2 regions of the Streptomyces sp. NPDC102514 genome follow, and region 2 is predicted to be linked to the other one. Evidence: riboswitches for the same ligand, from Rfam matches in the RefSeq annotation. Region 2 holds a riboswitch; the other holds the start of a gene.
What was found. A riboswitch is a leader RNA that binds a small molecule or an ion and turns the genes downstream of it on or off. The one in region 2 is predicted to bind glycine.

Region 1 (4,743 bases), on a different contig from region 2:
GGGATCTCGATGGCCGGTTCGGACAGTCGCAGCGGGCCCGCGGGCTGCCGCTCCAGGCCGGTGGCGATGCGCCGCAGATCGAGCCAGGGGATGCCGACGCCGCCGCCCGGCGCGTGCGGGTTCAGCCAGAGGCCGTAGTGGTCGGGGTACAGGGTGCGGGCGACGTCGAGCCCGTCGACCACCTCGTACGAACGGTTCCAGCCGCTGGCCGACAACTCCTGGGCGGAGGTCACACAGGGGGCGTAGCCGAAGCCGTCGACCTCCATGTTCCCGTACTGGGCGTCGGGCGAGCCCGCCTGACCGTGCCAGAGCAGCATCCACACCTGGCCGGACGGCGGGGTCGCCAGTGCGCGCAGAAGCGCCTCGTAGGCGTCGTAACGCCCGGGCGTCACTTGGCGCAGCATGTGCTCGACCTGCCCGGCCGCGGCCGTGCCCGACGCGCTCACCTTCTACCGCCCCTTCGCGACATCACTGACATACCGGTCCCGTTCGATGAGGTGTCCCGTTCACTTGAACATCGCACCACTCCGACCGAGCCATGAAACCAGCTTATGCGGCGATCCCGACAGCACCGTTGCGCTCCGCCGGGTTTGGTGATTTGAGCTCGGGACTCTCTGTGCGCTGTCGGGTGCGGGCCGTGTGGCTGGCCGCGCCGTTCCCCGCGCCCCTTTTCGGGGCGCGCCCTGCGGGCGGCCCCGAAACACCCCGCCTCAGAACGCCCGGCTGTAGAACGGGCGGACCTTCTCCCTCAGCCAGTCGCCCACCGGGTCCTGGGCCACGTCCAGGAAGACCAGGCTCACCGGGTGGGGCAGGGGGACCCTGCCCAGGGCGCGGCCCAGGGCGTCCAGCGGGAGCGTGCGCGCGTTCTCGTCCCAGTGGGTCGCCTCCACGCCGACGAACATCATGGTGTCGCCGCCCTCGATGCTCGCCAGACAGCGCCGGGCGCTCGCCACCACGCCGGTCGCGTCGAACTCCGCCGAGGCCGCGGCCAGGAAGTCCACCGGGTCGTCCTGCCAGTCGGGCTGGAACAGCCGGACCCGGCCGCCGCTCGCGGGCCCGTCCAGTTCGGTCCGGCCGGCCCGGCACAGCTCGGCGACGGCGAGCGGGGGCACCGGCATCCCGACCGTGCCGTCCGGGTTCAGCGCGATGCCCACCTGGGGCGGCAGCCCGCGCGCGAACTCCACGGCGGGCGCCACGGTGTACGCCATGCGGTCGCCGACGACCTGGCGGAACTGCTGCTCCGAGGTGAAGACCGGCACGTACGCCTGTCCGCCGAGCTCGATCGTGGGCAGGGCGAGCGGGCCGCTGTGCGGGCCGCCGCCCTCGGGCAGCGGCACCCAGACGAAGCCGCGCCCGAGGGTCTCCACGACCCGGGCCCCCGTCGAGGGGGACGGAGGGAGCCCCAGGGAGGCGGCGAGCACCTCCTCCACCTCGTTGCCGGGCCAGCCCATGTGGGGGTGCGCGTGTGCCGGAATGTCCTGTGCCGGGAAGTCCATCTCTACCGCCTGCTCCAACCGCCGTGTGCGATGGCCGAGGTTAGTCGTCCTCAGTCGCCGAAATCGATGCGGCGCAGCACGTCCGCCGCGGCACGGTCGACGAGCACCGCGGAACCGCAGCCGTCGGGGAGGTCGCCCTTCTCCACCGAGCGCAGCAGCCGGGCGACCGCGCCGCGGTGGCGCGCGAACGCGTACCGCGAGACGCCCCGGCCGCGTTCGCGCTGGCCGTCGAGGGCCGTGCCGGGGTCGACGTCGAGGAGCAGCAGGTGCAGGGTGCCGCCGCGACGGCGGGCGTCCCGGGCGAGCCAGTCACGCACCCAGGCCTGCGTACCGCAGTCGTGGACGACGACGCCCTCCCCGGAGCGCAGGGCCCGGCGCAGGCCCGCGTAGTGCGCGGCGCGGACGAGGGGCCGGTAGACCGCGTACGGCAGGAAACGGGCCAGGCGCTCGTCCCAGCGGTCGCGGGTGTCCTGGGAGTCGATGAGGCGGCCGGTCACCGCCCGGCGCATCAGGGTCGATTTGCCGCTGCCCGGCAGGCCCGTGACCACCACCAGATCGGCCGCCCCGAAGCGCAGACCGTGCGGGCTGTGGCCCGAGCGCGCCCGCAGGTCGCGGACGACGGGGGTCACCAGCGGGTCGCACGCCTCCCTGGCCGGCGCAGGTGGCTGCTTGGGCAGCGCGATGCCCGAACTGGTCGCGTACGCCGTGGTCCTGTTCACCCTGATCGTCCTCCCCATGGGGTCGGCAGACCCATCTCCGTCGAGTGTAAAGAGAAGGTAATGCGCTGGTCCCCCTGTTTCTGTTCTTGTCCTGCCACAGCCCCGTCACAGATCACTGTGAACACCCTGGCCACCCCGTCCTGACCCCGCGCGGCCCCCTGCCGGAGCCGGGGGCGTGCAATGATGTGCCCGCCAACTGCATACCGGCCGCTTGAATCCGCGCGGGAGAGTTCCGGGAAACACGTACACGCAGGTGTACGAGTGCCCGGGCGCCGAAGGAGCAAGTCCCTCCCTTGAATCTCTCAGGCCCCCGATACCGCACGGACGAGGCACATCTGAAAAGCGGGCCGCCCCTGACCGTCAGGGCGTAGGCCCCACCCAAGGTGCAAGTCAGTGACCCCCGTGTTCGGCGGCGGGTCACGGCGAACCTCTCAGGTTCCGATGACAGATGGGGAGGAACGACCTCGCCGTCATGCCTTGGGAGCCCCGCCGATGAGCAGCAACACCCCCGTCGAACCCCGCCGCACCGCCCTCGATGCCCTGCACCGCTCGCTGGGCGCGACCATGACCGACTTCGCGGGCTGGGACATGCCCCTGCGGTACGGCTCCGAGCGCGACGAGCACGTCGCCGTCCGGACCCGGGCCGGGCTCTTCGACCTCTCGCACATGGGCGAGATCACCGTGAGCGGACCGCAGGCCGCCGCGCTGCTGGACTTCGCGCTGGTCGGCAACATCGGCGGCGTGAAGACCGGCCGGGCCCGCTACACGATGATCTGCCGGGCCGACGGCGGCATCCTCGACGACCTGATCGTCTACCGCCTCGCCGACACCGAGTACATGGTCGTGGCCAACGCCTCCAACGCCCAGGTGGTCCTGGACGCCCTCACGGAGCGCGCCGAGGGCTTCGACGCCGAGGTCCGCGACGACCGGGACGCGTACGCGCTGCTCGCGATCCAGGGCCCCGAGTCCCCCGGCATCCTGAAGTCCCTCACCGACGCCGACCTGGACGGCCTGAAGTACTACGCGGGCCTGCCCGGCACGGTCGCGGGCGTCCCCGCGCTGATCGCGCGCACCGGCTACACCGGCGAGGACGGCTTCGAGCTGTTCGTGGCCCCGGCCGACGCCGGGAAGCTGTGGCAGGCGCTGACCGACGCGGGAGCCGCGGCCGGACTCGCCCCCTGCGGGCTCTCCTGCCGGGACACCCTGCGCCTGGAGGCCGGCATGCCGCTGTACGGGCATGAGCTGAGCACCTCGCTCACGCCGTTCGACGCGGGGCTCGGCCGGGTCGTGAAGTTCGAGAAGGAGGGCGACTTCGTGGGCCGCGAGGCGCTGTCCGAGGCCGCCGCCCGCGCCGAGTCGACGCCCCCGCGCGTCCTGGTCGGCCTGGCCGCCGAGGGCCGCCGCGTCCCGCGCGCCGGCTACCCCGTCGTCGCCGGCGGCAAGGTCATCGGCGAGGTCACCTCCGGCGCGCCCTCCCCGACGCTCGGCAGGCCGATCGCGATGGCGTACGTCGACGCGGAGCACTCCGCGCCCGGCACCGCCGGTGTCGGCGTGGACATCCGGGGCAGCCACGAACCGTACGAGGTCGTGGCACTGCCGTTCTACAAGCGCCAGAAGTGACACTGGTCCGCACGCACCGCACGTGACGCCGGTCCGCAGGCGCCACACGTGATCCTGGGCACATCCGCCCAGCTCACCCGTACTCCCCCTGCATCAGCACTCACCCGCGTACAGGAGAATTCAGGCCATGAGCAACCCCCAAGAGCTGCGCTACAGCAAGGAGCACGAGTGGCTGTCGGGCGCCGAGGACGGCGTCTCGACGGTCGGCATCACGGAGCACGCGGCCAACGCGCTCGGCGACGTGGTGTACGTCCAGCTCCCCGAGGTCGGTGCCGCGGTGACCGCGGGCGAGACCTGCGGCGAGCTGGAGTCGACCAAGTCGGTGAGCGACCTGTACTCACCCGTCACCGGTGAGATCACCGAGATCAACCAGGATGTCGTGGACGACCCCGCGCTGGTGAACACCGCTCCCTTCGAGGGTGGCTGGCTCTTCAAGGTACGGGTGACGGACGAGCCGAAGGACCTGCTCTCCGCCGCCGAGTACACCGAATTCTCCGGCTCCTGATTCCGGCTCCTCGCTAAGGACCCCAGACCGATGTCGCTTCTGAACACGCCCCTGCACGAACTCGACCCGGACGTCGCCGCCGCCCTCGACGCCGAGCTGAACCGTCAGCAGTCCACCCTTGAGATGATCGCCTCGGAGAACTTCGCCCCGGTCGCGGTCATGGAGGCCCAGGGCTCGGTCCTCACCAACAAGTACGCCGAGGGCTACCCCGGCCGCCGCTACTACGGCGGCTGCGAGCACGTCGACGTCGCCGAACAGATCGCGATCGACCGGGTCAAGGAGCTGTTCGGCGCCGAGTACGCCAACGTGCAGCCGCACTCGGGCGCCTCCGCCAACCAGGCCGCGCTCTTCGCGCTGGCCCAGCCCGGCGACACCATCCTCGGCCTGGACCTCGCCCACGGCG
Region 2 (4,743 bases):
CCATCACGGCGCTGGCGGCGTTCGTGCCGTGCGCGGACGACGGGATGAGGCAGACCGTGCGCTGCTCGTCGCCGTTGGCCCGGTGGTAGCCGCGGACGGCCAGCAGACCGGCCAGTTCGCCCTGCGAACCGGCGTTGGGCTGGAGCGACACGTTGTCGTAGCCCGTCACCTCGGCGAGGCGCTCCTCCAGCTCACGGATGAGCGTGAGGTAGCCCTGCGCCTGCTCGGCGGGCGCGAAGGGGTGCAGCTGCCCGAACTCGGGCCAGGTGACCGGCTCCATCTCGGTGGTCGCGTTGAGCTTCATGGTGCACGAGCCGAGCGGGATCATGCCGCGGTCGAGCGCGTAGTCGCGGTCGGCGAGACGGCGCAGGTAGCGCAGCATCGCCGTCTCCGAGCGGTACAGGTGGAAGACCGGGTGCGTGAGGTACTCGTCGGTGCGCAGCAGCGGGGCCGGCAGCGTGTCCTCGGCGGTCCCGTCGAGCGCGGCCACATCGCCGTCGACGCCGAACGCCGACCAGACGACGCCCAGTTGGGCCCGCGTGGTCGTCTCGTCGCAGGACAGGGAGAGGTGGTCCGCGTCCACCAGGTGGAGGTTGACCCCGCCCTGGCGGGCGGCGGCGAGCACCTCGGCCGCCCGGCCCGGCACCCGCACGGTGAGGGTGTCGAAGTACGCCTCGTGGACGACCTCGACCCCGCCCGCCCGCAGACCGGCGGCAAGGATCGTGGCGTACCGGTGGGTACGCCGGGCGATGCCCTTCAGCCCCTCGGGACCGTGGTAGACGGCGTACATCCCCGCCATCACCGCGAGCAGCACCTGAGCCGTGCAGATGTTGCTGGTCGCCTTCTCCCGGCGGATGTGCTGCTCACGCGTCTGCAGGGCCAGGCGGTACGCCTTGTTGCCGTCCGCGTCCACGGAGACACCGACGAGCCGGCCGGGCAGGCTGCGCGCGAACTTCTCCCGTACGGCCATGTATCCGGCGTGCGGCCCGCCGAAGCCCATCGGCACACCGAAGCGCTGTGTCGTACCGACGGCGATGTCGGCGCCCAGCTCGCCGGGCGAGGTGAGCAGCGTCAGGGCGAGCAGGTCGGCGGCGACGGTGACGACCGCGCCCAGCTCGTGCGCCTGCTCGACGACGGGCCCCAGGTCCCGCACGGCACCGGAGGCGCCGGGGTACTGCAGGAGTACGCCGTTGATCTCACGCCCGGCCAGCCCCGCGGGGATGCCGTCGCTGAGGTCGGCGACGACGACCTCGACGCCGGTGGGCTCGGCGCGGGTCTCTATCACCGCGATCGTCTGCGGCATGGTGTCCGCGTCGATCAGGAAGAGGCCCTTCTTGTTCTTCCCCATGCGCCGCGACAGCGCCATGGCCTCGGCGGCGGCCGTGCCCTCGTCGAGCAGCGAGGCCCCGGAGGTCGGCAGTCCGGTCAGCTCGGCCACCACGGTCTGGAAGTTCAGCAGGGCTTCCAGCCGCCCTTGCGAGATCTCCGGCTGATACGGCGTGTAGGCCGTGTACCAGGCCGGACTCTCCATCACGTTGCGCAGGATGACGGGCGGCGTGAACGTCCCGTAGTAACCGAGCCCGATCATCGAGTCCAGCACCTGGTTGCGATCCGCGAGGGAACGCAGCTCGGCCTGCACCTCGGCCTCGGTGCGGGCGCCCGGCAGTTCGAGCGCGTCGGCGTTCTTGATCACATCCGGCACCGCGGCGGCCGTCAGCTCGTCGAGCGAGCCGTACCCCACCTGCGCGAGCATCTTGGCGCGGGCCTCGGAGTCGGGCCCGATGTGACGCTGCTCGAAGGGGATTCCCTGTTCGAGCTCGGAGAGCGGAATACGGTGGACGGTCATTGCGGAGGCCTCCTGGTCTGACGACCTTCGAGGGGCACCACTGTGTGGGTGCCCGAACGGCCTCCCCCTCTGTCATCTCAACCTGAGAGCTTCACCGGCCCGCCATGAAGGCGCACCGGCTTTCACCGTCGGTGAGAGCGGAGCCCGTCGAATACTCGAACACCCCTCTGCTTTCCAGAGTGACCTCGTCCATGCGGTACGTGTGCCTGAGAGATTCCGGGGAGGATTTGCTCCTTCGGCGCCTCCGATGAAGCCTGGAGGACTCTCCCGCACGGGGTCAGCAGCCGTCGCCCAGCCTACCAGCGGGGTTCCCTCAAGTGGCCGCCCACCTCAAAGTGCTCTTTCGTAGTGCTTACGGATGAGTTGCGAGCAGCTGGAGGGCCCGTGCAGACCGACATCGATCCGCGCAACCTGATAGGCCGCAAGGCGTTCGACCGCAACGGCACGAGGATCGGCACCGTGGACGAGGTTTACCTCGACGACGCGACCGGCGCACCGGAGTGGGCGGCGATACGCACCGGGCTGTTCAGCCGGGACGCCTTCGTCCCCCTGGAGCCCAGCGAAGTGATCGCCGAGTCCCTGCACGTCCCCTTCGAACGCTCCCTGATCAAGGACGCCCCCGACTTCGGCGTGGGCCGCCACCTCTCCCCCGAACAAGAACTGCAGCTCTACCACCACTACGGCCTGGACGTATCCCCAGCACCCCCCTTCCCAGACCGAGACTTCGGCCACCTGGCCAACACGGACGACCCCACCTGAAACCCGCTTCGAGTTCTTCAGAGCAGAGGCGCGCGGAACGACGCAATCCCATGGCTCTCCAGGGACGCGGGGAACGGCGCAGTCTTCTGGTTCTTCAGGGGCGCGGGGAACGGCGCAATCTTTTGCCTTGACGGGGCCGCAGGCAACGACGCGATCCCGCCCACTCAGGGGCGCGGGGAACGGCGCAGTCTTTTGCTTTTAGGGGCGCGGGGAACGGCGCGGCCAGCCACAACGAACCCGCACCCTCACAACGCACCCCCACCCCCCTCCCCACGCCCCGAACCCCCCGCAGGCCCCACAGGCAACCCCTCAACCAAAGGCAACGGCTCCGCCGACTCCAACCCAGGATCGTCAACCCGAAACGTCTTCACCCGCCCCGGCACGGACCCCGGCGTCTCGAACCGCACAGTCACCCTCCCCAGCCCACTCCCCTGCACCCACCCGTGCCCGAACTCGACATGCCGTACATCGTGCCCCGCCCGCCACACCCGCTCCGCGGGCCCAGCCACCGCGGACTCCTCGACGGAAACGCCGGCGCCGACAGCGCCCGCCCCGGCCTCCTCCGGCAGCTCCCCCGACGCCACATCCTCCACCCCCGCGGCAGCGGCCTGCGCCTGCGCGAAAAGATCCTCCTGCGTGTAGTCGGCAAGCCCGGTCACCCCCACCCCCAGCAACCGCACACCCCCGGTGGTGTCCACCGCCTCCAGCAGCCGCGCGGCAGCCTCCCGCACCACCCCGGGATCGTCCGTGGGCCCCCGCAACGTCTCGGACCGCGTCAGCGTCGAGAAGTCGTACCGCCGCACCTTCAGCACGATGGTCCGCCCGGACAGATGCGCCCCCCGCAACCGCTGAACGCACCGGTCCGCAAGCCGCTGCACCTCCATGCGCACCCGCACCCGGTCGTGGATGTCCACGTCGTACGTGTCCTCGACGGAGACCGACTTGGTGTCCCGTTCGGCCACCACGGGCCGCTCGTCGCGCGCCAGCGCCATCGCGTACAGGCCGAGCCCGTGGGCCTTCCCCAGGAGCCGTACGAGCTCGTCCTCGCCCGCCTCCGCGATCTCCCCGACCGTGCTGATCCCGCCCCGCCGCAGATGGTCGCCGGTGGCGGGCCCCACCCCCGGCAGGATGCGGACCGGCATGGGCGCGAGCAGCGCCCGCTCGGTGCCCGGCTCTATGAGCACGAGTCCGTCCGGCTTGGCCTGCTCGGAGGCGATCTTCGCGAGCATCTTGCAGGCCGCGAGACCCACGGACCCCGTCAGCCCGGTGACGGCCCGGATGTCGTCGCGCAGCTTCCGACCGGCCAGCAGCGCCGATCGCTCGTCCCAGGCCGTCTCCCCGGCCTCCAGATCGACGAACGCCTCGTCCAGGCTCAACGGCTCCACCAGCGGCGACAGCTCCCGCAGCAGCCCCATCACCTGCTCGCTGATCTGCCGGTAGAGACCGAAGCGCGGTACGAGATACGCGGCGTTCGGCGCCAGACGGCGGGCCTGCGCCATGGGCATCGCCGAATGCACCCCGAAGACCCGCGCCTCGTACGAACAGGTGGAGACCACACCACGCGGTCCGAGGCCGCCCACGATGACCGCTTTCCCGCGCAGGCTCGGCTTGGACGCCTGCTCCGCCGAGGCGAAGAAGGCATCCATGTCGAGATGCAGGATCGTGGGTGTGGTTCTCACATGTCCGATGCTGCCCTACGCCACTGACAATGCCCCGGCCCATCGCCCCACGAAGCGCCACGGGACCGCCGGCACGGCCTCTGGGGCCGCCTCAGACCGCCCGGTTGCGCCGCCGTGCCAGTTCGTCCGCCGGATTGGCGCCCACGAGCGTCTCGCCCGTGTCCACACGCTCTCCGTGCAGCTGTGAGAGCGCGCTCTCCACGTCCCGCCACACCACACCCACGGCGATGCCGAAGATGCCCTGGCCGCCCTGGAGGAGTGCGTGGACCTCGTCGGGCGAGGAGCACTCGTAGACCGTCGCGCCGTCGCTCATCAGCGTCATCCGCTCAAGGTCGCAGGAGCCGCGCTCCTTGAGATGCTGGACCGTGGTGCGGATGTTCTGCAGCGAGACCCCCGTGTCGAGGAACCGCTTGACGATCTTCAGGACGACCACGTCCCGGAAGCTGTAGAGCCGTTGCG

Region 1: it holds a riboswitch for glycine, as region 2 does, so the genes downstream of both, gcvT (glycine cleavage system aminomethyltransferase GcvT) here and gcvP (aminomethyl-transferring glycine dehydrogenase) in region 2, are expected to answer to the same signal.

The regions. Positions count from the first base shown of each region.
Region 1 is NZ_JBVJLW010000012.1:321,847-326,589, forward strand. Features, by position in the region: gene ACZ60E_RS28915 (enhanced serine sensitivity protein SseB C-terminal domain-containing protein) at 1-446, opposite strand, end outside; gene ACZ60E_RS28920 (enhanced serine sensitivity protein SseB) at 711-1,496, opposite strand; gene ACZ60E_RS28925 (AAA family ATPase) at 1,547-2,233, opposite strand; glycine riboswitch at 2,428-2,544, shown strand; gene gcvT (glycine cleavage system aminomethyltransferase GcvT) at 2,708-3,835, shown strand; gene gcvH (glycine cleavage system protein GcvH) at 3,963-4,340, shown strand; gene glyA (serine hydroxymethyltransferase) at 4,371-4,743, shown strand, end outside.
Region 2 is NZ_JBVJLW010000028.1:61,964-66,706, forward strand. Features, by position in the region: gene gcvP (aminomethyl-transferring glycine dehydrogenase) at 1-1,846, opposite strand, end outside; glycine riboswitch at 2,031-2,126, opposite strand; gene ACZ60E_RS42325 (PRC-barrel domain-containing protein) at 2,231-2,605, shown strand; gene ACZ60E_RS42330 (DNA polymerase IV) at 2,851-4,284, opposite strand; gene ACZ60E_RS42335 (MerR family transcriptional regulator) at 4,376-4,743, opposite strand, start outside.